Regions from separate parts of the Paenibacillus paludis genome, predicted to be linked through region 2. Evidence: riboswitches for the same ligand, from Rfam matches in the RefSeq annotation. Region 2 holds a riboswitch; the other holds the start of a gene.

Region 1 (12,122 bases), on a different contig from region 2:
AGACTGCTGTATGATTGGGTCGGCTCCAGGGTCTCTTATGATTATGCCAAAGCCGAGAATTATGAGCAGAACCGGATTTGGAAGGAGCAGACTCCGCAGGATACCTTTGATACCCGGATCGGTGTATGTATTGATTATGCACGTCTTTATGCAGTGATGGCCCGCTCCCAGGGGCTTCAGGTGCGCGTAGTGACCGGTCAGGGCTACGACGGCCAAGGAGGTTCCGGCCCCCATGCCTGGAATGAAGTGTACATCACGGACCGGCAGGCATGGATTCCACTCGATTCTACCTGGGCAGTCAGCGGGGATTGGTTTAATCCCAAGGATTTCGATAAAACCCATGTCAAAGAAAGTATGCTTTGAGCAAGGAAGCGGAATGCCTTGATTCTATGATACAATACAGCATGTGAAACGATGTTGAGGAAAGATAATATGAACACTCTCGTGCGCACACTGGCCGCACGTGCAATTATTGATGCCTGTGACTGGGAATCGTGACTGGACTAAGCGCCTGTAAGGAACTTGGCCTTACATGGAGTCAGCACAGGTACAAAGGTTTATTTTAGATGTAGAGGAGTGAAAAACTGTGAGTTTTTTCCGTAAGCAGGCCTCACCCCCAGAGGAAAGCAACAGCAAAAGTTCGCTTGGCCTACGGATCAATGTATTCTTTTTTAGCACGTTTGTTATCTTTTGTGTAATCATTGTCCGTCTTGCCGTTTTACAGTTCGTCGAAGGGCCAACTCTGACTGAGGTGGAGACAAGCCGTGATACCAAAAATGTGCCGCTCGCCGCAATAAGAGGGAACATTCGTGCAGCGGGAGGAGAGCCCATCGCTTACTCGACTTCTGTGCAGTCGCTTTATATTACACTTACTAAAGAATACACGGCCAAGGTTACGGATAAGGTGACGGGAGAAACCGTGCTTACGCCGGAGGCGCAGGCCCAATCAGATGCCCTTGCGGCCAAGCTGGTTAAGGACTTTAGCGCCTATGGTGATCCGAATGCTGAGAAGCTGACTGAAAAAGATATTATTGATTCCCTGGATTTGTATTTCCGGAAATATTCGGGTTTTATGGCGCGGCGCATCAAGGCTGGCCTTACTTCGCAGGAAGTGGCCTACTTTATGGAGCACAAGAGCGAATATCCCGGACTTGAGATTGTGGAGGAAAGCAACCGGCATTATGACAAGGAATCTGTAGCCGCACAGACTGTCGGATATATCAAACCCTTTAAGTCGTCCAACAGCTTGAATATTTATAAGAATATTCAGAATGCGATGAAACAGTTGGACGCGGACCCCGGCCTCACTTATAAAGACGATGAATTTGTCGGATTCGATGGCCTGGAACTGCAGTACCAACGGGAGCTGCGCGGCAAGAACGGATATCAGGTGATCTCGGTGAGTCCGCAGAATATGGCCGAGAAGGTGGAGGCGGTCGTGCCCCCCGTCAAGGGTAATGATGTCTGGATGACGATCAACAAGAACATTCAGCTCAAGACCGAGCAGGCCATTACAGAGCAAATCAGATGGCTGCACTCGAATTCGGTACAAGGCAAGACACACCCGAATGCATTGACCGGCTATGCCGTAGCTATGGAAGTCGATACCGGCAATATTGTTGCGATGGCCAGCATGCCTGATTATGACACCAATGTGTGGACTGCCGAGAAAATGGACACCGAGGTGTGGAAGAAAATAATGGGCAACTACCAGAACGGAACCATTACACCGTATTCCTCCGGGATGTCGGGTCATGAGTTCGGCTCCACGGTGCTGCTCGGTTCAACCATTAAACCTCTGAGTGTGCTTGTAGGACTAAATGAAGGCTTCTTCACTACTTCGACTACCTATACGGACAGGGGGATTGCCCACTTCGGGAAAAATGACAAATCCTCCGTGCGAAATTCTTCCGGCCACGTGTATGGCCCTATGGACCCGTCCAGAGCGATTGAGAAATCCTCCAATGCGTTCATGGTGGACATGGTTGGCAAGAAATTATGGGAGAAATATCATAGTGAAGGTATTAATGTCTGGGATAAATATATGAAGGAATTCGGCCTCGGTGTATCTACAAAAAGCGGACTGCCCAATGAATATCTCGGACAGATCAACTATACCGATACCAAGGCTGCCGGTAGTGCCCAGGCTGCGCTGGTCTATGCTTCATTTGGACAGCAAGGACGTTACACGGTCCTGCAGCTCGCCCAATACGTAACGACACTGGCGAATGAAGGAGTACGGATCAAGCCGCAGCTGGTCAGCAAAATCACCGATGCCAAGGGCAACGTGGTTAAAGAGTTCAAACGCGAGGTACTTGATGAAGTAACAACCTTTGACAAATCCTACTGGAACGAAATCAAAAAGGGCATGAACAGCGATGTTACTGCGTTTAATGATTTCCCTTATGACTTTGCCCGCAAAACGGGAACCTCACAGCAGCTGGGTAAAGGGGAATTGCGCGATAACGGGGTATTTATTGCCTATGCCCCGCGCGAGAATCCCAAGCTTGCTGTAGCGGTTGTTATTCCGGAGGGCGGGTTCGGCTCCAGCAGTGCCGCTCCGGTTGCACGAAAAATATTTGACGCGTACGACTATGAGTACGGACTGGATGGAGTGCCGAAGAAAAGTCTGAAAACCGATGCCAATGCAGAGGGCTCAGACTCGGCAAGCGGAACAGACGGAACGACGAACAACTGACGCGGCCATGCTGCCGGGTCGAGTGACCAAATAATTAGCTCTTGAAATGAGCATACAAATTGGAGGGGTGGCAATGACTGCCAAATACCGCCTGTTAGCACTGGATATGGATGGAACCTTACTGAATGATGAACAAATCATTACCCCCAAAACGGTAGAATGGATTCAAAAGGCAGTTGATGCAGGCGTTCACGTCTGTCTCTCCACAGGCCGCGCTTCCAAAAGCGCCATGCCTTATGCTGAACAGCTTGGACTCAAGACTCCGATGATTATGGTGAATGGCAGTGAAGTATGGCGGGCTCCGTATGAGCTGTACCGCCGCTCGCTGATGGACCCGGTGCTGGTGCAGCAGATGTATGATATTGCCCAGGAATACGATATCTGGTTCTGGGCATATTCGGTGGATGAAGTGTACAACCGGAACAACTGGGATGGAGAGATTCTGAGCAGGGAATGGCTCAAATTCGGTTATTCCACAGAGGATGATGAGATCCGCCATAAGCTGCTGATGCGGCTTCAGGATATGGGTGGTCTCGAAATTACCAATTCATCGCCGCATAATCTGGAGATCAATCCGCTTGGTGTCAACAAGGCATCCGGTATACGCGAGGTTTGCCAGCTGCTGGGTCTCGAAATGTCACAGGTTGTTGCCGTTGGCGATAGTCTGAACGATCTGGCTGCCATCCAGCAGGCCGGATTTGGGGTTGCTATGGGCAACGCCCAGGAGACCGTCAAGCAGGAGGCGGATGCTGTGGTAGCGTCCAATAATGACGATGGAATTGCTGAAGTGATTCAAAAGTATATCCTGTAGTAAGTGCTATCAAAACTTTGAAGGAGATGAGCCAATGGCGATTCTGGGTTGGATTCTGATTATTGCTTTATTCGCGGTCGGACTGGCCGGGGCTGTATACCCGATTCTCCCTGGTGCGCTGGCGATTTATCTGGCCTTCTTTGTATACGGGTGGTTCTTCAGCTTCGAACCTTTCGGAGTCTGGTTTTGGATTATTCAGACACTGATTGTCGTCGTATTATTTGTAGCCGATTATGTCGTCGGGGCCTGGGGGGTCAAAAAGTTCGGAGGCTCACGTTCTTCGGTCATCGGCAGCACGATCGGTCTGATTCTGGGTCCGTTTGTCATTCCGGCGTTTGGACTGATCCTCGGTCCTTTCATTGGGGCCTTTGTAGGTGAACTGATGGCTGGCTCAAATCCCGGCAAAGCGGTCAAGGTCAGCTTCGGTGCATTGCTTGGCTTATTCAGCAGTACGGTAGTCAAAATCATACTGCAAATTGCCATGGTGGTCCTTTTCTTTATCTGGATCGTAATAAATTAACAGCGAAGAAGGCGAAACAGTTTGTCCAAGAAAGAATCTTTTGTCAAAGGCACGCTTATTCTGGCTGCGGCTGCGCTCGTGGCCCGGGTGCTCGGGCTTGTCCAGCGGGTGCCGCTGGAGCATTTATTCGATGATATCGGGAACGCTTCGTTCACGCAGGCGAACAACGTCTACCTGCTGCTGCTGCCGCTGGCCACAGCCGGAATCCCCAGCACACTAAGTAAAATGGTATCCGAGCGTTATGCCCTGAACCGGCCGCATGAAGCGCAGCAGGTGTACCGGGCCGCACTTATATTTGCCGCTATTGTAGGTGTGCTGATGAGTACAATTTTGTACATAGCTGCTCCTTATTATGCGGAACATACCAAGGTTCCAGAGAGCACCCTGGCCATTCGGGCGATTGCACCGGCACTGCTGCTGTTCCCCTGCATCGCAATGATGCGCGGTTATTTCCAGGGACGCAACAATATGATGGCTGGAGGAATCTCGCAAATTGTCGAGCAGATTGCCCGGGTATCCACGGCCGTGCTGCTCGCTTTTATTTTGCTCCGCCAGGGATACAGCAATACATGGATGGCAGCGGGAGCGTCATTCGGCAGTGTGCTCGGCAGTATTGGTGCATTTGGTGTCATGTTGTATTATGCAATAAAGCTGCGCCGCAGTGAGGAGCAAGTGGCCCTCTATAAAACCAATGAAGCCAAATTGCCGCTGCTGGGTATTTACAAGGATATTTTCAAGCTTTCTATACCCATTGTGTTATCTTCAATTACTGTTCCGGTAGTGAACTTTATCGATACTTCCTTCATTGTGCCATTGCTTAGTGGGCAAATCGGCATGGCAGAAGCGACCCAGGCTTTGGCGATTTTTGGCAGCCGGGCGCAGAGTATCGCGGGAATACCTCCTGTGTTGTCCATTGCGCTAAGCACCTCGCTGATTCCGATTATCTCAGCGGCCTACGCCCGGCGTGATGAAGAGCATTTGAAACGCCAGGTGACGCTCGCGATGCGCATTTCGATATTAACGGGAACACCAATTGTACTTGCTCTCGTTGTATCAGCCTATTCTGTGAACGGACTGATCTTCAGCAGTCTTGACGGCAGCGGGATTGTTGCGATGCTGACGCTTGGTACGATTTTTCAAATTACAATGATGACAACCAACTCCATTCTGCTGGGAATGGGGAAATCGCGAATTTCCATGTATTATGTGATGGCAGGTCTTCTCGTGAAGTTAGGTTCAAACTTCCTGCTGAGCCGCGCCTTCGGGATATACGGCATTATTGCAGCAACGGCGCTTTGCTTCTTCATCATTACTTATCTTAATCTGCGCATGCTCAAAACCATTGTTCCTTTTGAGATTATGGGTAAACGCTGGGGCGGATTCACCGTTGCGGTTCTCGCTTCCGGCGGAATTGGCTACGGCCTGAACGAAGCGGGAGTGATGCTGACCCATCTGATGCCTGCACGGCTTGCTTTCCTGATTACCTGTCTGGTTGTAGGTGCAGCTGTTGTTGTAATTTATCTTGTACTCCTGATTGTGCTGGGTGTGCTAAGCCGCCAGGAGGTTGCCAGTTATCCGCGTGCTTTGCAGAAGCTGCTCAAACCACTGATGAAGCTTCAGCCTGAACGTGTTCGTACTAACGAATAATGCTATGATTAATGTCTTATTTCGTCTATTTTATTTGACTTCCTGAGCACATTTTGCTTCACTTAAAGGGTAACCGACTCAATGATGAAGAAAGGATTGGATAATCCATGGATAAAATTTCTTCCCCTGCGGAATTTCAGGTAGCGATTCAATCACCGCGCTTGAGCGTAGCTGTATTCAAGGCGGATTGGTGCTCCGATTGCAAGTTTATTAATCCTTTTATGCCTGAAGTAGAGCAGAAATACGATGGACGTCTTACGCTTGTCGAAGTAGATGTCGATGCGGTAGGCGATGTCAGCCAGGAACAGAACATTCTTGGAATTCCCAGCTTTGTCGCTTACACCGACGGCCGTGAGCTAGTAAGATTCGTTAATAAGCTGCGCAAATCCCGTGAGGAAATTGAGAATTTTCTGAATACGGCGCTTGAGGTTTATCTGAGTATTCACAAGTAATGAAGTTTGCACACCGCTTTCGCCTTGATAGAGCAGAAGCGGTGTTTTTTTAATCTTTCTTCCCTTATATTATCCAGTTCATTCCTATGAAAATTGCGGGTGATCCTATTGACGACAAATCAATTGAAAACGCTTAGCTACATCACTTGCCTCACAATGTTTTTCGCCTTGCTTGGAGGCGCTGTGGTCACGAAGACGGGATCGGGACTGGAGTGCGGACATGATTGGCCGCTCTGCCACGGAAAGCTGATTCCAGCCTATACCGTGGGATCAATGATCGAGTACACCCACCGCTTGTTCAGTGGGTTGGCGGGTTTGGTGTCGTTAATATCGATGTTTGCTTTTTGGCGTTATGCCCGCAGACAGAAGGAACTGCTTGTTTATGCTGGGCTGACACTTTTTTTTGTAGTGGTACAGGGTGGAATGGGAGCGCTTGCGGTCATGCAAGCGCAGTCAGCTGCGGTGATGGCGCTGCATATGGGCTTCTCTTTAATAGCTTTCGCCAGCTCACTCATGCTCGCGCTGGGTACGAAGCGCGAGCATGAATCTAGAGCCGTAGAGGAGGCTTACGGGCAAGGGGTAAGCCGGGGGTTCCGCAACTTAACGTGGTTTACGGCGTTATATTCATATATTGTCGTTTATATCGGAGCTTATGTTAGCCACACGGATTCACAGGGAGGCTGCTCCGGCTGGCCGCTCTGCAATGGGGAATGGATTCCCGAGCTGTCTGGTGGTGTAGGCATAGTGTTTGTACACCGGGTTGCGGCGGCACTGCTGTTTGTTCTGATCGCACTGCTTGGACATTTAGCCTATTGGAAACACAGAGCATGGCCTGAGCTGAGGGCTCTGGGCGTTGCCGCGGTTGTGCTCTGCCTGCTGCAGGTACTCAGCGGTGCGGCTGTGGTGCATACGCTGTATAACGAACAATTGTACATATTTGCTGCGCTGGCCCATATTTTACTGATTGCTGGACTGTTCGGAGTCTTGTGCTACATGAGTGTGCGTGTATGGCAGCTGAGCAGAAAGAATAAATCAAACTAAATGCAGGGGAAATGTTCGTCTGTCCTGTATCGTTAGTTCTCAGTAAGACTGCCAATCAGACTTTGGGCACTCAGCCAGGTTTGAGGAGGAACAATAAAGTGGGATACGATAATTTGCGTCAATGGATCGAGCAGTTGAGAAAGGATAAGGATCTCGCTGTGATTGATACTCCGGTGGACCCCTATCTCGAACTGGCGGAGATTCATCGGCGTGTGGTACGGGAAGAAGGGCCGGCATTGCTCTTTACCCATGTAAAAGGAACCCCTTTTCCGGTCGCGACAAATTTATTCGGGACGGTCCGCAGGGTAAACCAGGCATTTGGGACCCGGCCCGAGCAGCTGATGAAGTCGCTGACGGGGGCGGTGGAAACTTTGCTGCCGCCCACCCCCTCGGCGATATGGAAAGAAAAAGGCCTGCTGTATGATCTGCTCAAGGTCGGCGTCAAAGATGTGCCGCAGGGTGAAGCGCCTGTGCTGGGCATATGCCGCAGTACCGACCCGCTGCAGGAATTGCCCAGAATCACAAGCTGGCACGAGGATGGCGGGCCGCTGATCACCCTTCCGTTAGTATATACCGAGAGTATTACCAATCCGTTGAACCGTAACCTTGGAATGTACCGTGTGCAAATTTATGATGACAATACAACAGGTGTCCATTGGCAAATCCATAAAGGCGGCGGTTTTCATCACCGTGAGGCTGAACTGCTCGGCGAGTCTCTGCCAGTCTCCGTATTTCTCGGCGGCCCGCCGGCGCTGATTGCCGCAGCCATTGCTCCCCTGCCGGAGCGGCTGCCTGAACTGCTGCTGGCTTCGCTAATGCTGGGCCGTCGGCTGCCCATGGTTAAGGATCCCATGGGTGGACACCGGATTCCCGCTGAATCCGAATTCGCCATCCGCGGTCTTGTAACGCCGCTGGAACGTCGCCCGGAGGGACCTTTCGGAGATCCCTATGGATATTATTCCCGGCAGTATGATTTCCCTGTCCTGCATGTTCAGCGGATGTGGCACCGCAAGGATGCGATTTATCCGGCAACGATTGCCGGCAAACCCCGCCAGGAGGATTATTATTTGAAGGATTTTCTTCAGCGCCTCCTATCCCCGGCCTATCCGCTGCTGATGCCGTCAGTCAAGGCACTGTGGTCTTATACCGAAGCCGGCTCGCATTCGCTGGCATCCGCCGTTGTGCGCGAAAGCTATTCGCGCGAAGCGCTGGCATCGGCTTTCCGCATTCTGGGAGAAGGCCAGCTGTCTTTGACCAAATTTCTGCTGCTGACGAATGAACCGGTGGATCTTTGCGATTTCCCCAAGCTGCTGGAAACGGTACTGGAGCGTTTCGATCCGCAAACTGATCTGGTTGTGCTGAATAATACGGCTCAAGATACCTCGGATTATACCGGACACAAGCTGAACCGCGGCAGTAAAGGCGTAATGATGGGCATCGGATCCCCGGTTCGGGTGCTTCCCCGTACCTATAATGAGGGAGTGCTTCCCGGAATTACCGGCGTTGTTCCTTATTGCGGAGGATGTTTAACGGTATCGGGTGCATCCTATATAGACGACCCTGAGCTTCCGCTGAGACTGATCGCCGAACTGCGCCAGAACGAAACGGAATGGCCGCTTGTCATACTGGTGGATCACGCCGCTGAAACCGCTCAGACGCAAACCTCCTTTCTGTGGACTGTGTTCACCCGGTTTAATCCGGCGAGCGATATTTACGCAGAATCCAAGGTTAACCGCCATCACATTGGCTATAAGCTGCCAATTGTTATCGACGCCCGCATGAAGCCTGATTATCCGGATGAGCTGGAACAGTGCGGGGATATTGTGAAGGTGGTCGACCAAAACTGGAAGAACTATTTCCCGATGCTCACAAAACTAAGTTAATGCTTCCGAAATTAGTTTTGTACGAAGAAGAATCAGGAAGAATTGCTCACAAAACTAAGCGAATGCTTCCGAAGCGAGTTTTGTACGAAGTAGATTCAGGATGTAATGCTTACAAAACTTTAAGGAGGACAAAACATGCTGCGGATATTACTGGGAGAACCGCCGCGCGAGAACGGCGGTGTACTGGCTGAAGCCATGGATAACATGGCGAAGCTTGCAGCGATGCTGCGCAAGGAAATGAACGCGCATGAGGACCACGACCATGAATACCGCAAGCTGGAGATATGGACGCGCGGGCTGATTTCCTCCCTGGACGAGTTGGAGCAAAGCTGGTTCGCGGCAGCCTTTTACCGGAAATTGGTTGTTGCCGGTTATATGGATGATATGACGGTGATCGAGCAGGGCGATTATGCCCGTTATGTTTATTTTTATAAAAACGGCTTTATTCGTGTCTTCTCACTGCTGGACAAGCTTGGAACTGTATTGAACAGTCTGTATAATCTCAACACGACCAAGGTCAAAGCCCATTTCTCATATTTCACCGTGCTGCGGCAATTTCAATTGCTCAAAGCGCATGCGTCGCTGGCGGAAGAACTGGAGAATATCAAGAACTCTTACCGGGAGCCGCTGCAGAATCTGCGCAAACGCCGCAACGCCGAAATTCATTATATGAATGCGGAAATGCAGGATGATCTCTGGCAAAGACATCAAGGTCTGCATGATAAAATTCAGCTTGAAGATTTGGACAGTCATCTGGAGGATTTGAAGCAGTGCCTTGAGATGGTGTGCAAATCTTTAAGCGCTTCGTTCCGTTACAGCAATGAACAGTGGCGTAAAAACGCGGCAGCCTTGAAAGCAGGGGACGGCTCCAAGTAAAACTTTCCCTTTGACAAAAAACCTGAAAATTACTATACTTAGGCATGCATTCGTTTCTCACAGAGAACGGCAACTAATTTCATATCATAATCTTATCGAGAGCGGCGGAGGGATAGGCCCGATGAAGCCCGGCAACCGATTTGTGTAATACGCGTCAACCCGCGTTTTAGATGAATGTCATGGTGCTAATTCCTACAATACCGCGCGGTTTGCGGTCTTTGGCAGATGAGAAGGCATTGTTAATAAACGCACAGGGCCTCTTGCGATCTGCAATCGATCGTAAGAGGTCTTTTTGATGTTATAGAAATAGAAATAAAGAGAGGGGGGACAGCAATTGATAGAGCTAAAAGGTTTAACCAAGGTCTACGGAAAAGGCAGCAAGGCCGCTACAGCGCTCTGGGATCTGAACCTGTCCATCAAAAAAGGTGAGGTTTTTGGAGTAATCGGCCATTCTGGAGCGGGAAAAAGCACCCTAATTCGCTGCATTAACCTGCTGGAGCGTCCGACAGAGGGTGAGGTATGGGTGAACGGTGTGGATCTGACGGCGCTGAATCAGAGGCAATTGCAGGTGCAGCGGCGTAAAATCGGAATGATTTTTCAGCATTTCAATTTGCTCACTTCGGCTACAGTATACGATAATATCGCTTTTCCGCTGCGGCTGATGGGCACTCCGGGAAAAGAAATTGACCATAAAGTGAAGGAACTGATAACACTGGTTGGTCTCGAACAACATCTGAACAAATATCCTGCCCAGCTGTCCGGTGGACAGAAGCAGCGGGTGGGCGTGGCCCGTGCCTTGGCTAGTGATCCCGATGTGCTGCTATGCGACGAAGCGACCTCGGCGCTGGATCCGCAGACAACGGATTCCATCCTGCGTCTGCTGCTCGATATCAACAAGCGATTTAATCTGACGATTGTGCTGATTACGCATGAAATGCATGTCATACAGAGCATCTGTGACCGGGTCGCAGTCATTCATGGCGGCGGTATTATCGAGCAGGGGGATGTCGCAGAGGTATTCCTGAAGCCCAAGCATGAAGTAACCAAGGAGTTTATCCGTAGTGAAACTCAGCAGGACGGGCCTCTTCGGGCGGCCATTGATGCAGTGAACGGTGATTTCGGCAAGGCCGTCAAGATTACCTTTTTGGGACAAAAAACGTACGAGTCTACCTTGTCCCATGTGGCCCGCGGCACCGGGGTCAACTTTGCGATTTTACAGGGGACAATCTCCACAATTAAAGATGTGCCTTATGGCCAGCTGATTGTCCGTTTTGAAGGGTCTCCTGAAGCGGTTGAAGCCACAATCGCCGAGTTAACGGCGCAGGGGCTTGATGTGGAGGTGATTTCATAGTGGGCGGCTTGAATTTTAATACGATTAATTGGGAAGAAATGCTTGATGCTACAGTGGCTACACTAAAAATGTTGGCATTTTCCGGAATATTCACAATTATTCTTGGTTTACCACTCGGAATTGTGTTATATTTATGGGGAAGATCAAATAACATTGTTATCAGGGTTATTTACTCGGTATTATCACTACTTGTAAACATCCTGCGTTCCGTTCCATTTCTCATTCTAATGGTAGCATTGATTCCTTTCAGCAAGTCGATTATGGGGACTTCGATAGGTGTGCTCGGTACGATTCCGGCGCTGGTCATCGGTGCGGCTCCGTTTTTTGCCAGACTGGTGGAGACGGCACTGCGTGAGGTTGACCGGGGCGTGATTGAAGCAGCACAAGGAATGGGAGCTTCTACAGGGCAGATCGTTATGCGTGTACTTTTGCCCGAGGCTCGTCCAGGCTTGCTTGCTGGAGTGACCATCACTCTCGTTACGCTCGTTTCCTACACCGCGATGTCGGGGATGATCGGCGGCGGCGGTCTTGGTGACCTGGCAATCCGCTACGGTTATTACCGGTATGAGAAAGAAGTTATGATTATCTCCGTAGTGCTGATGGTTATACTAGTTCAGCTGCTGCAAATGGCCGGAGACCGGCTGGTTAGATTTTTTACCCGGAAATAAGGTACGTCCATATATAGCCTTATTCATACATTTATTAAAGGGGGATTTACAGATGAAGAAAGTACTGCTCACATTTTTCAGCTTGACCTTGGTATTGGTGCTGGCTGCTTGCGGCAACAATAACAATACCAATAACGTGGCCAATTCCGCCGCAACGAATGCACCAACAACAGAT
Region 2 (12,122 bases):
GGTTATCTCCGGCTACGATAACGTCTACCGGCGAGTTGGCCGGAAGCGCGTTGGCCAGATCGGCAGCTTCGCCTGTGGTCACATCATTTTTAGTTGTAGCGGGATCATGGGCAAGTACAATGATCGTTTCCACGCCTTTTTGCTGCAATTCCTTGGCGTATTTCTCAATCGCCGCAACTTCTTCCTCAGCGGACAGGAATTTCACGCCAGCCGTTCCGGCAGGGGATACTTTGCTTGGCGTCGCTTTGGTAACCACGCCGATAAAGCCGATTTGGATACCGCCAACTTCCTTAATAACGTAAGGCGTGATGATCGGTTCTCCGGTTTTGCTGTCAACTGCATTAGCATTGATGTAATCAAAATCCGAACCCGCATGATTAACTTTGCTGTTAACCGGGTCCACACCGCCGAAAATTTGTGTTTTCAGTGCCGCAACACCCTGATCGAACTCATGGTTGCCCAAGGTTCCCACATCAAATTTCATCAGGTTCATCCATTCGTGGGTCGGCTCGTCGCGTTCAAGCGAGGATACCGGTGCAGATGCACCCACGGAGTCACCGTTATGGAACAGCAGGGAATTCGGATATTTCGCGCGTGCCTCTTTCAAATAGGTGGCGAGCACAGCTGCAGTACCTGCCTTTTTATCGCCCACCATAGAAGTTGTATCCAATTGACCGTGGAAGTCATTGATTCCGAGAAGGTGAACCTCGACATCCCCGGTAGGCGAAGGAGTGGTTTCCTTCAATTTCAAATTGTAGATTTCAAAATCACGTCCGTCACGCTCACCGGTATCCGTAATGTTCCCGGTCATCACTGCTGCTGCAGCTGGAGAAGAGGTAAAGGTAACGTTGACATTCCCCTTGATCGGAGCAATCGACCAGTTGTTGTCAGCAGTTGGATCAATTGTACCGGCAGTGGTAATGTAATCCATCAGCACCTGGCGGTTCTCTTCCTGGGAATTCAGAATCATGACTGAGTCCTTCACACCTGGGAAGTTGCCGCCGCCGCTGGCACGGTAGTTGTTCGTTACAACGACGAATTCCTGATTCATATCCAGCGGCTGATCGTTGTAGGTCACTTCCGTCACCCGGCTGGAAGTTGCGTCATTGATAGACCCGTCCGGCTTGTACTTTGCGTTCTTGGTCACATCAATTTGGTATTTAATTCCGTCAATTACATCGAAATTATATACGGCAAAAGAAGGATTAAGCAAAGACTGCGGCGTCGAAATGCCCGTTTTGATACGGTTGAAGGCACCGGCGCTCATTTCAAGCCATTCTTTGACTGTGCTGCCTTTGACCAGAATCGCCTTCAGCGTATTGTCATAGAGATAGAGGTCGCTGGCGCTGCGGATCGTCAAATCGCCTTTATCAATTTTGGTGTATTCGTCAGGGCCATTTCGTCCCGCTTTGAAAGGCGCCCCGACACTGAGAATTGGCAGATCCTTGTATTCCGGTGCGCTGGTGGCGATGTAATTCTCCACGTACCATTTTTGCGCATATGTTACGATCTGTACTGTCGGATCATCCTGTACCATAGCGAAGTAACTGTTCATCGGAGCCGTAGTTTCGCCCAGCTTCTGGCCGGTGTACGCGATTGTAGCTTCATGGTCGGCAGCAACGGCCGCATCCACTTCGGCATCCGGAGCAACATTTGCGATGTTCACTTTGTTTTCTGTGCGGTAGATCGAACGTGTGGAGGATTCCGAGTTGGCTTTATCCACCTTCCAGCCGCTGTCTCCGTCTTTGACAACCGAGAGATCGATGATGCCCAGGTATGCACCGCCGTAGCCGGCTTGTACAGCAGGAACATTATTGATGTGTCCCTTTGCATTGTCGATGACCGCTTTTTCGTTGTTGTACGGCAGCTTGGTCACGGGATCTTTAAAAGAAGCATCCAGCAGGGTATCATTCCCGTTGGTCGGGAATACCTTGTGGCTGTGGGAGAAGGTAATGGCATCGATACCCGGCACTTTGCTCAGCGCATTGACGTCATTTTCGGAAAGATCACCCTTCACGGCAGATGCATCAAATCCGGTATGTGCCATCGCCACGATTACATCTGCGCCCGCTTGCTCCATTTGGGGAACAAACTTCTCTGCGGTTTCGGCAATATCCTTGGTGATATATTTGCCTTCCAAATTCACTTTGTCCCATTCCATAATTTGCGGTGTTACCAGTCCAAGGAGTCCCACCTTGATCGTCTGCGTCTGGCCGCTGCTGTCAGTAACTGTCTTAGGAATGATGATATAAGGCTTATAGGCATTGACGTCATCTGCAGGATCCGCATTATGGTCGTCAATATAAATGTTTGCATTCACATATTTAAAATCAGCATTCGTAGCTTCGCTATCTTCCTTACTTCCATTAACTACCCGATCCAAATACTCCAACCCGTAGTTGAATTCATGGTTGCCGAAGGTCGCTGCGTCATAGCCCATCACGTTCATGGCTGCGATCAGCGGATGAATTTTGCCCGCCTTTGTCATAATGTCCGATTTGGTTGCCATATAAGTGCCAAGCGGAGTGCCTTGAATCAAATCACCGTTGTCGAGCAAAAGATTGTTCGGGTTCTCTTGTCTGGCCGTTTTGACCAATGTTGCTGTGCGGTCCAGACCTACCGTCAAGGATTTATTATTCTTGAAGTAGTCCCAGCCATAGACATTTGTATGCACGTCCGTTGTACTCATGAGCCGCAGTTTAACTGTGGCCGAAGAGTCTGCTGCAGCACCTGCGGCTTCAACCTTTTCCGCTCCCAAAACTGAACCTGCAAACATCCCTCCCAACACTTGCGCACCAAGAACCGTTGCCGCCAGTATTGAAGCGATAGGCTTGTTCCATCTTGTTACTTTCATAAGTTAATAATCCTCCCACTTTGTCTCTTTATACCGACCGCAAAAAGTGTATCATGACAAAGTTAAGGAATCTGTCGAAGTTTATCAAATCTAATAAATAGTTTTGTAAAACTTGAAATATTAGTAGATTCGACATAGCCGCTGGTTAGTTATCACCACGCAGGCACACAGCAAAAAGCACCCGCCCGTGAATTGCCATGTACACGGACAGGTGCTCTAACGCATTGTTATGAAGGTTTATTAAACTTAGAATATCAGCAGAGCTTCCTAGTTCTGCATCACAAAATCATTGTCGATCTTCGCATTGGCATCCTCGAACGTCCGCAGAATATCATAGCGTGTGTTGCGCTGCGCCGGGATCTTGCCCGCCTCACGGATAAGCTGGGTGATCGACTCGATGTTGACCTTGTAGGTCGCACCCGCCGAGGAAACCACGTTCTCTTCAATCATTGTACTGCCGAAATCATTGCAGCCGTATTGCAGGGACAACTTGCCAACCTCAGGACCCATCGTTACCCAGGAGGATTGGAAGTTCTTGATATTATCCAGCACAAGCCGGCTGATGGCTACCGTCTTCAGGTATTCCTCCGGCGTCTGTCTGTCCAGCTTCAGGTTGGTGTTGTCCGGCTGGAATGTCCAGGAAATGAAGGCCAGGAACCCTTCGGAGTCATATTTATTGGCGATACACTCATCTTGAGCTTCACGCACACGCAGCAAATGAAGCGCGCGCTCTTCCATACTCTCTCCCAGGCCAATAACCATCGTTGCGGTCGTGTTCATGCCGATTTTATGTGCGGTCTGCATGACATCCATCCATTCGCGCCAGGAGCCTTTCAGCCGGCTGATCTTGCGGCGGGTACGGTCGTCAAGAATTTCCGCTCCACCGCCTGGCAGCGAATCTAGTCCTGCGGCATGAATCTCCCGCACTACCTCTTCCAGAGAAAGGCCGGACACTTCCTTCATCTTCATAATCTCCGCCGGGGAGAAGGAATGCATCGTAATTTCCGGGAAACGCTGCTTAATGCCACGCAGCAAATCCGTATAGTAGCTGAACGGCAGATTCGGATTCGTGCCGCCCTGCATGAGAATTTCCGTGCCGTTTACGGCTATGGTTTCGGCAATTTTTTGATAGATGGTCTCATCCGGAAGCACATAGCCCTCCTCGGATCCGGGTCTGCGGTAAAATGCGCAGAAACGGCAGTATACATCACACACATTAGTGTAGTTAATATTGCGGCCGATCACGAATGTGGCCAGCGGGTCCGGGTGCCAGCGTTTCATAATAATATCTGCGGCAGCGCCCATTTTCTCAATTTCGTTGCTCTCGAACAACCGGATAGTGTCCTCCAATTGAAGACGTTCGCCCTTCAGCGTCTTATCCAGAATAAGATCTATCGCACTCATCGTTCGCAGCCTCCTCTTAAGCCCATTTAGTATGATGGATGAATTAAATTTGTATAACATTTGAATAAGCTCGTTTCTTCATCGTATCACAATCCGGGCGGCTTGAGAAACTTTTTGCGTACACGCGATTCCTCAGCCGAGGCAAAATCCTCCCTCAAAGTAGGGCATGGACTTCGCAGCTTCATCTGGAAGTTTGCTGGGGGCTGGGGCTCCTAAGGTGTTCAATCTCTAAATCCGCCATTTAGCGGGCATACGGTGAATTCAAACGCACTTTTACCGCTCATGCCGCTGCATTGCCCACATACGCCAAATTCAGATGCACTTTTACCGCTCATTCCACATTTTTTTACATTATTTACTTCTGCATACAATAAAACAGCAGCGCCATAAAGCGGCGCTGCTGCCTGTATCCTTTATCATTTGCCTGCGAGAACCTGGTCCAGATCAGTGATAGGGTCTTCGAACGACTCGCTTTCCGGTCGATTTCCCCGCCGAAATGAAGCAGTTGGACAGCGGATTTTAACGATTTTTCATTCTCGCTCATCCCTGTTGTTTCCCTTAATTCGCAGCTTCCTCAAGCTCGATCCGCGCTGCTTCCAGCGCCTGGCCGAGATCGCTCTTCAGATCATTCACATGCTCTATTCCGACGGAGAAGCGCAGTAGGCGGTCATCCACGCCTACGGCATCGCGAATTTCGACCGGAATGTCGGCATGGGTCTGCACCGCCGGATAGGTCATCAGCGACTCGACACCGCCCAGGCTTTCGGCGAAGGCGATCAGGCGGATATGGCGGAGCAGCGGCTCCACATATCTGGCGTCTTTTACCTTGAAGGAGAAGATCCCGGTGTTGCCGGAGGACTGGCGGTTCTGAATCTCGTAGCCCGGGTGATCAGGCAACCCCGGATGGAATACCTCTGCAATAGCCGGGTGCTCCAGCAGATAATGAGCCAATTCCAGCGCATTGCTCTCATGCCGCTCCATACGCAGGGCCAGCGTCTTCATGCCTTTCATCAGCTGGTAGCTGTCATTTGGTGCAAGCACTGCACCCAGAGAGTTATGCAGAATGGCCATTTCTGCCGACAGCTCGGTGCCCTTGGTAACGATAAGACCCGCAAGGACATCGTTATGGCCACCCAGATATTTGGTGGCACTGTGGACAATAATATCCGCGCCGAGCTCCAGCGGACGCTGGAAGAACGGGGTAAGCAGCGTATTGTCTACGATTGTGAGCAGCCCATGGCGGCGGGCCCACGTACACACGGCTGATACATCCGTAATCATCATCAGCGGATTGGTCGGGGTTTCAATAAATACAGCCTTCGTATTCGGAAGGCGTGCCGCTTCCAGCGCATCAAGATCGTTTGTATCCACATAGGAGGCGGTGATCCCGTACTTGGACAGAATCCGCTCCAGCAGCCGGTATGTGCCCCCGTACAGATCCAGCGAGACCACCAGATGGTCACCATGCCCGAACAGCGCAAACACTGTGGTCAGCGCAGCCATCCCGGAGCTGCAGGCAAAACCGGCGTCCCCGGATTCCAGCTCCGCAGCCGCCTCTTCCAGCACGGAGCGGGTTGGGCTTTTGGTGCGGCTGTAGTCAAAACCTGTGCTTTGTCCGAGTCTAGGGTGGCGGAATGCCGTTGCATTATAAATCGGATAATTTACTGCCCCTGTACCGGGATCTTCCTGTGAACCAATTTGCGCCAGTCTGCTTTCAATCCTAAGTTTCTCGTCCATCTGTAAGCCTCCTAAATGTGGTGTAATCATTTCTATATGGTGTGATGTGGTGTAATCATTTCTATATGGTGTGAAGCAGCCAACGTCTTCTCTTTTAAATAATCGGACCAATATCGTAAGGGGTCTCCTGGTATACATAGTAATTGAGCCAATTGGCAAACAATAAGTTGGCATGGGCCCGCCAGACGGCCGGCGGTGTGCGCTGCGGATCATCCTTAGGATAGTAATGCTTCGGCAGTGCGACATCCATCCCCTTGGCTGCATCCCGGTCATACTCCCATTTGAGGGAAAAAGGATCATATTCAGAATGACCGGTAACGAAAACCTGTCTGCCGTCATGTGTCGCTACCAGATAAATTCCGGCTTCCTCCGATTCGGCCAGAATCTGCAGATCCGGATTAGCGAGGATATCCTCACGGGAAATGTCTGTATGGCGGGAATGTGGAACATGGAACACTTCGTCAAATCCGCGCAGCAGCTTGACGTTATTATGGCTCAGGGTGTGCGGGAAAACTCCGAAGCATTTCTCATCCAAGCTAACCTTGCGCACTCCAAAGTGGTGATACAATCCTGCCTGGGCAGCCCAACAGATATGCATGGTCGAAGTAACGTTGTGTTTGCTCCATTCGAAGATTTCTTTCAGCTCTTCCCAGTAGTTCACATCCTCGAACTCCATCTGTTCTACCGGGGCGCCGGTAACAATTAATCCATCCAGACGGCGGTGGCTGATTTCGTCAAAGGTTTTATAAAAGCTCTTCAAGTGCTCTGCCGAAGTATTCTTGGAGGTATGGGAGCTGGGATGCAGCAGAATCACATCAACCTGAAGCGGCGAGTTTCCGATTAGGCGCAGCAGCTGTGTTTCCGTCGTTTCCTTAGTCGGCATTAAATTCAGAATAGCGATTCTCAAGGGGCGGATGTCCTGGTGGAAGGCCTGGCTTTCATCCATTACAAAGATATTCTCCCCGGATAATACCTCTTTGGCCGGCAAGCTGTCGGGAATTTTAATTGGCATTGTTGTGTCCACTCCTTAACTGAATTTGAGTGCCGCTAATACGGCTTGTGTTTAAAATACAACCAAAAAAGACCTTTCTCGGGCGAGAAAGGTCATAGATTTGCAGTCATATGCGCCTCTCTCATCTGCCAGAGAACTTCTGCCGGGATTCAAATATCCCCTGCAAAGCTTCCGCAAGAATTAGCACCGTGCGTTCACACGCCGGTTGCCGGGTTTCATCGGGCTAGTCCCTCCACCTGCTCTTGATAAGATTTAGCTGTATTCAGTTAGAAAAATCTAAAATGTCAAACGTTGTTTTTCTTAAAATTCACTTTAAATCATGAACCTCCTTTTCGTCAAGTCCATACAATGCTAAAGAGCCCCTGAAAGTGAAAAGAATTTTGCTTGAAAGAGGCATACCCCGGCGTTATACTAGACAAGTGTTTCATACCATAAATGACGAAAAGAAGAGGTGAGAGAAGAATGGAAGGCGACCCGGGTGCGCAGTTAAGCGTGCAAAGTGAGCTACCACACAGGATTAACATCAGCTTGCCGGCGGCGGGAGCAGTTCTTCTTCATGCTCTCGAAACGTCATTTGGCCTGATTCATTGATTGTACCACCGGCCAAGCTGATCTTTTTCTCTGTGCTTTAATTAGCATATCCCTGGAGAAGACCGGGGACAGAAGGAGTGAATCAGATGAAAATCCGGCTGGTGAACGCAGGGGTTTTTACAACTATTGAGGATATTGAAGAAACACTGACAGCCCCTACAGAGGGCTTCTACTGGATTGATGCGGATGTTGAGGATTTGGAGCTGCTTCAGCCCCTATACAATCTGCATGACCTGGCCGTTGAGGATTGCCTCAGCGAAGAGGAGCAGCGCCCGAAGATTGAAATTTATGAAAGCCATTATTTTATAGTTGTCAACAGTATCCGTTTTGATGACGAGGAGATTTTCCTCCGTGCACTGAACGTGTTTCTCGGCAGACATTACATTATTACCGTCACCAAACAAAAGATCCATGAGCTGCGTGTGCTGAAACCCATCCTGTGGGAGCAGGAGGTCAGCGAGCCGGACCGCTTCCTGTACCATCTGATCGACACTGTCGTGGATAACTATTTCTCCGTCGGCGACCGGATTGAAGTGCGGATTGAGAAGCTGGAAGAGGATATTCTTATGCATACCAAGAAATCGCATCTTAGCGAGATTATCGGTCTGCGCAGCGAAATTCTCTGGCTGAAGAAGATGCTTGGGCCGCAGAAAGAGGTTATCAACACCCTAAATAAAAAAGACCTCCGCCTGATTGATGACCAGCTGCAGAAGTATTTTAGCGACATTTATGAAAATGCGGTCAAAATCTCTGAAACCTTCGAGACCTACCGCGATCTTATGGGCAACTTGCGCGAGGCGTACCAATCGAGTATTGCCAACCGTGCCAACGAAATTATGAGAGTATTTACAGCCATTACAACGATATTCATGCCGCTGACCGTAATTACCGGGATCTACGGGATGAACTTTGACAATATTCCCGAGACCCATTCAGAGTACGGCTACTATGGCGTTATTGCCGTTATGGTGACGCTCGGCTGCGGGATGCTGTTTGTTTTCCGCAAAAAGGATTGGCTATGAACAACAACGGACGAATACGCTAGGCGAAGGCACCGGTACCGCAAGGGAATGGAAGCCTTCGTCTTTTTGTTCAAAAGAAGCTGAATAGCATCTATTCTAATCTTCGTTAAGCATTGCCCATTGCTGAAATATTTTTAGTATCTCTTCTAAATTGTTCACTCCTCCTCTTCCCTGGAAAATATTATCGCTTACCTTGCCGTATACCCAGTCGACATCCGACCTGTCAATATTCAGCAGTTCAAAACCTTTATCCTCCAGTTCGGTTCCCCCCAGAAAAATGTCAACAGACCACCCGGGATTATCAAGTGTCGTGATGCTGACAACCCGGCTGTGTTCCCAATCTCCGTCACATTGCCGTGAATACCACACTTCAAGCCATTGTAAAACATTCATGTATACAGCTCCAATCCAGAATATGTTCAGCGGCAATCCGCAAATCCCCTTTGATCATCTGCCTAAAGGTTAATGTTCATTACCCTGTTTGCATATTTTGTAATACAAATCGAAAAAAAACCTAAGCGGAACTCTCTCCTGCAAGGGGAAAATCCCGCTTAGCTACAATTCTTTCGCTTAGGCAACTCCATTTCGCCCCGGCATCGAAAGCCTTATTCTAAAACCCCGTAGCCATCTCCACTCCGCTCTCCGTACCGCGCCGGAAACGGATCCGGATCAGCCGCAGCCGTTCATAATACATATCCAGCCCTTCGGCAGGTGAAAATTCCTCTCCGTACGTTTTATACAGCACAGGCTTCAGGAAGGAATCCCCCAACAGTTCATAAGCGGTCCATATACTGTCCTGCTCGTTTGGTGAAATTCCCTGTAGTTCCAGCTCAATCAGCTTCTCCACGGAATATCCGTCCTTCTCCAGTTCTTCTACCGCTTCGAGCACTTCACGGCGGCTAACCCCGCTCGTCGTTTTGAGCTGGTCCATTCCCAGGCCGTTTTCAATCCCCTGGAGCACTATGCGCCGCAGCCGCAACCGTTCCAGCTGTTTCTTGTACTTAAGCTCTTTCTGCTTATAAAGCCATGAGCTGAAAGCTTCCTCTTCAACAGCCTCGTTGACCCAGCTCAGCGGATAACTGTGATCACGCGAAGCTCCCGAAGTGATGTTCAGCCATTCGGCCCCGTATTGCGAAGCCTTTCCCTCGCCGACCCCCGGGATTTGCAGCAGTTCCTCCGGCGTGCGGGGAAGAAATGCGCTGAGCATCCGCAGCAGACGGTTGCTGGCCAGAATATAAGGCGCTTTGCGCTCACTGGATGCCCTGCCCCTGCGCCAGGCGCAGAGCTCCTCATAGATGGCTTCGTTAGCGTGCTGTTCGCTGTAATGCTGCAGCTTGAGCTGCTCCTGATTACGGCTGTTCAGACCCTCTTCTTCATGGAATACGCCGTCGATTAACGGACGGTAGCCGTCCCCCATCTTTACCGCCAGCTCATGCCTGTATACACATAACATCTCATTCCATGAGCCGCCCTCATACCAAATATTGTCGCTCAGCTCCTCGGCTCCGGAAAAATCGCGCCAGCCCACACTCCAACTGCCTTCTTCCTCGCCAATCCATAGCTGGGCAAACGCTTCCTGGTCCGCCCCTGACATTCTCGACAACCGGTTCATAAATACGATCTGCATCCCGATCCCTACCTTCCTCGTCTTACAGCAAGCATGATCGCGTCAACGCCGGAGCTTCCAATCTATAGAGCACGACTGCTATATAGACCCCTTGAACGCACAAAAAGCACCTCTCTCACGCTGAACGTGAAAGAGGTGCTCCCTCTTAAATGCTATACTGTTAAATCCTAGGATACCATAGATTGCCGAACAGTCAATCTCTTTTTGTGTTAGGCTCTGTCCAATGCCATTTTGGCTAATCCAAGCGCTCCGGACAGTCCGGCATTGTCTCCAAGCTGTGGTGAAACAACATAGTTGCTGATGCCTTCATTCAGCGCAGGATGCTGCACATAACCCCCCAGCAACTCTTGCAGCTTGGCATGGATTAACGGGAACAGCTGACTTTGCTTCATGACACCGCCGCCCATAACGATCTTCTGCGGAGACAGAATAAGCACATAATTCATTAGTGCATGCGCCAGATAATGGGCCTCCATGGCCCAAGCCGGGTGATCCGCAGGCAGTTCGCCTGCCGGCTGGCCCCAACGGCTGCCGATCGCCGGACCTGCGGCCAGGCCTTCTAGGCAATCCCCATGATAAGGGCAAAAGCCTGCAAAGTTGTCCTCCGGATGGCGCGGCACGAGAATATGCCCCATTTCAGGATGGGATAAGCCGTGAATCAGCTCACCGCCGACCACTGCCCCGGCCCCGATGCCTGTGCCAACGGTAATATAAAGACAGCTGTTCAGCCCCTGAGCCGCGCCCCATTTGTATTCACCCAACGCTGCTCCATTCACATCCGTATCAAAACCGATCGGCACATTGAATTGTCCGCCTACGGCTCCTACCAAATTATATTGTCCCCAGTGAGGTTTCGGAGTCGTCGTAATATATCCATACGTAGGGCTTCCCAGCACCGGATCAATGGGTCCAAATGAGCCGATGCCGATGGCGTCGACTTGTTTATTGCCAAAATAATCGATCACGAGTCCCATCGTCTCTTCGGGCGTTGTCGTTGGAAAGCTGACCCGGTCGATTATCGTCCCGTCCTCATTCCCCACTCCGCATACAAACTTCGTTCCCCCTGCTTCAATCGCTCCCAACAATTTCACTGCAGTGTTCCCCCTTCTCCATGAACGGCTGGCCGTTAACCGGCTCTACCGGTAGTTATACAATATTGAAGCGCTCTCTTGCCTTTATTATACGTGGGTTGCAGGGTTATGACAAGCGGTTGACATACTTCTGTTTTCCGAAAAAAAGGACATTACACGCTATCCCCTGTTTAACCGGAGCAGCTGTTTTGTCCTTTGTCATAGCTGGTAAATATCTGGCTTACTTACGTTTATGATAGGCCCGGCATGCTGCGACAAACCGTGCGGCGGCCGGCAGATAAGAAGCCAGATGAATATGGGCATAAGCTGCCATCACATTGCCGCTTACATAACCTTCCTGCTGGCTGCCGCCCCTCCCTTTGCTCTCATACGCAAAGGTCCTCGGCTCTCCATGGTCATAACTCATGACGGAGTAATGAAATTCATGTCCGCGCAGCGTCTCTCCCTGCTGCAGCAGCAGGCAGTCCCGGATCGCGGTAACTTCCCGGTAACCAAGCGCCGCACGACGCTCCTGCATAACCGTATGGGCCGGAATAATCCCGGCCATCTCATGCAAGTTCCCGCTGCGGTCGGTCAGACTGCGGGCCAGTACCATATAGCCGCCACATTCGGCATAGAGCGGCATTCCGCCCGCCGCAGCTGACCGGATGCCGTTCAGGAAAGCCTTGTTCCCCGCGATCACAGAAGCGAACTCTTCGGGAAACCCGCCGCCGATATAGATGCCGTCCACATCCGGCGGAATGCCCTCGCCGCGCAGCGGGCTGAATTCAGCCAGTCTTGCACC

Evidence for each region. A riboswitch is a leader RNA that binds a small molecule or an ion and turns the genes downstream of it on or off. The one in region 2 is predicted to bind S-adenosylmethionine.
Region 1: linked by a shared signal. The riboswitch ahead of ACAN56_RS26550 (methionine ABC transporter ATP-binding protein) and the one ahead of metA (homoserine O-acetyltransferase MetA) in region 2 are both predicted to bind S-adenosylmethionine.

Annotation. Positions count from the first base shown of each region.
Region 1 is NZ_JBGJZP010000018.1:26,998-39,119, forward strand. It holds gene ACAN56_RS26505 (transglutaminase domain-containing protein) at 1-363, shown strand, start outside; gene ACAN56_RS26510 (peptidoglycan D,D-transpeptidase FtsI family protein) at 587-2,698, shown strand; gene ACAN56_RS26515 (Cof-type HAD-IIB family hydrolase) at 2,772-3,509, shown strand; gene ACAN56_RS26520 (DUF456 domain-containing protein) at 3,544-4,029, shown strand; gene ACAN56_RS26525 (putative polysaccharide biosynthesis protein) at 4,051-5,676, shown strand; gene ACAN56_RS26530 (thioredoxin family protein) at 5,784-6,128, shown strand; gene ACAN56_RS26535 (COX15/CtaA family protein) at 6,237-7,169, shown strand; gene ACAN56_RS26540 (UbiD family decarboxylase) at 7,268-9,052, shown strand; gene ACAN56_RS26545 (Cthe_2314 family HEPN domain-containing protein) at 9,188-9,928, shown strand; SAM riboswitch class I at 10,018-10,160, shown strand; gene ACAN56_RS26550 (methionine ABC transporter ATP-binding protein) at 10,263-11,279, shown strand; gene ACAN56_RS26555 (methionine ABC transporter permease) at 11,318-11,947, shown strand; gene ACAN56_RS26560 (MetQ/NlpA family ABC transporter substrate-binding protein) at 12,000-12,122, shown strand, end outside.
Region 2 is NZ_JBGJZP010000015.1:82,052-94,173, forward strand. It holds gene ACAN56_RS24430 (bifunctional 2',3'-cyclic-nucleotide 2'-phosphodiesterase/3'-nucleotidase) at 1-2,854, opposite strand, end outside; gene mqnC (cyclic dehypoxanthinyl futalosine synthase) at 3,122-4,258, opposite strand; gene ACAN56_RS24440 (hypothetical protein) at 4,614-4,802, opposite strand; gene ACAN56_RS24445 (aminotransferase class I/II-fold pyridoxal phosphate-dependent enzyme) at 4,817-5,995, opposite strand; gene metA (homoserine O-acetyltransferase MetA) at 6,090-7,007, opposite strand; SAM riboswitch class I at 7,126-7,259, opposite strand; gene corA (magnesium/cobalt transporter CorA) at 7,685-8,620, shown strand; gene ACAN56_RS24460 (immunity 53 family protein) at 8,717-9,013, opposite strand; gene ACAN56_RS24465 (HRDC domain-containing protein) at 9,231-10,247, opposite strand; gene ACAN56_RS24470 (ROK family protein) at 10,457-11,338, opposite strand; gene ACAN56_RS24475 (cobyrinic acid a,c-diamide synthase CobB) at 11,559-12,122, opposite strand, start outside.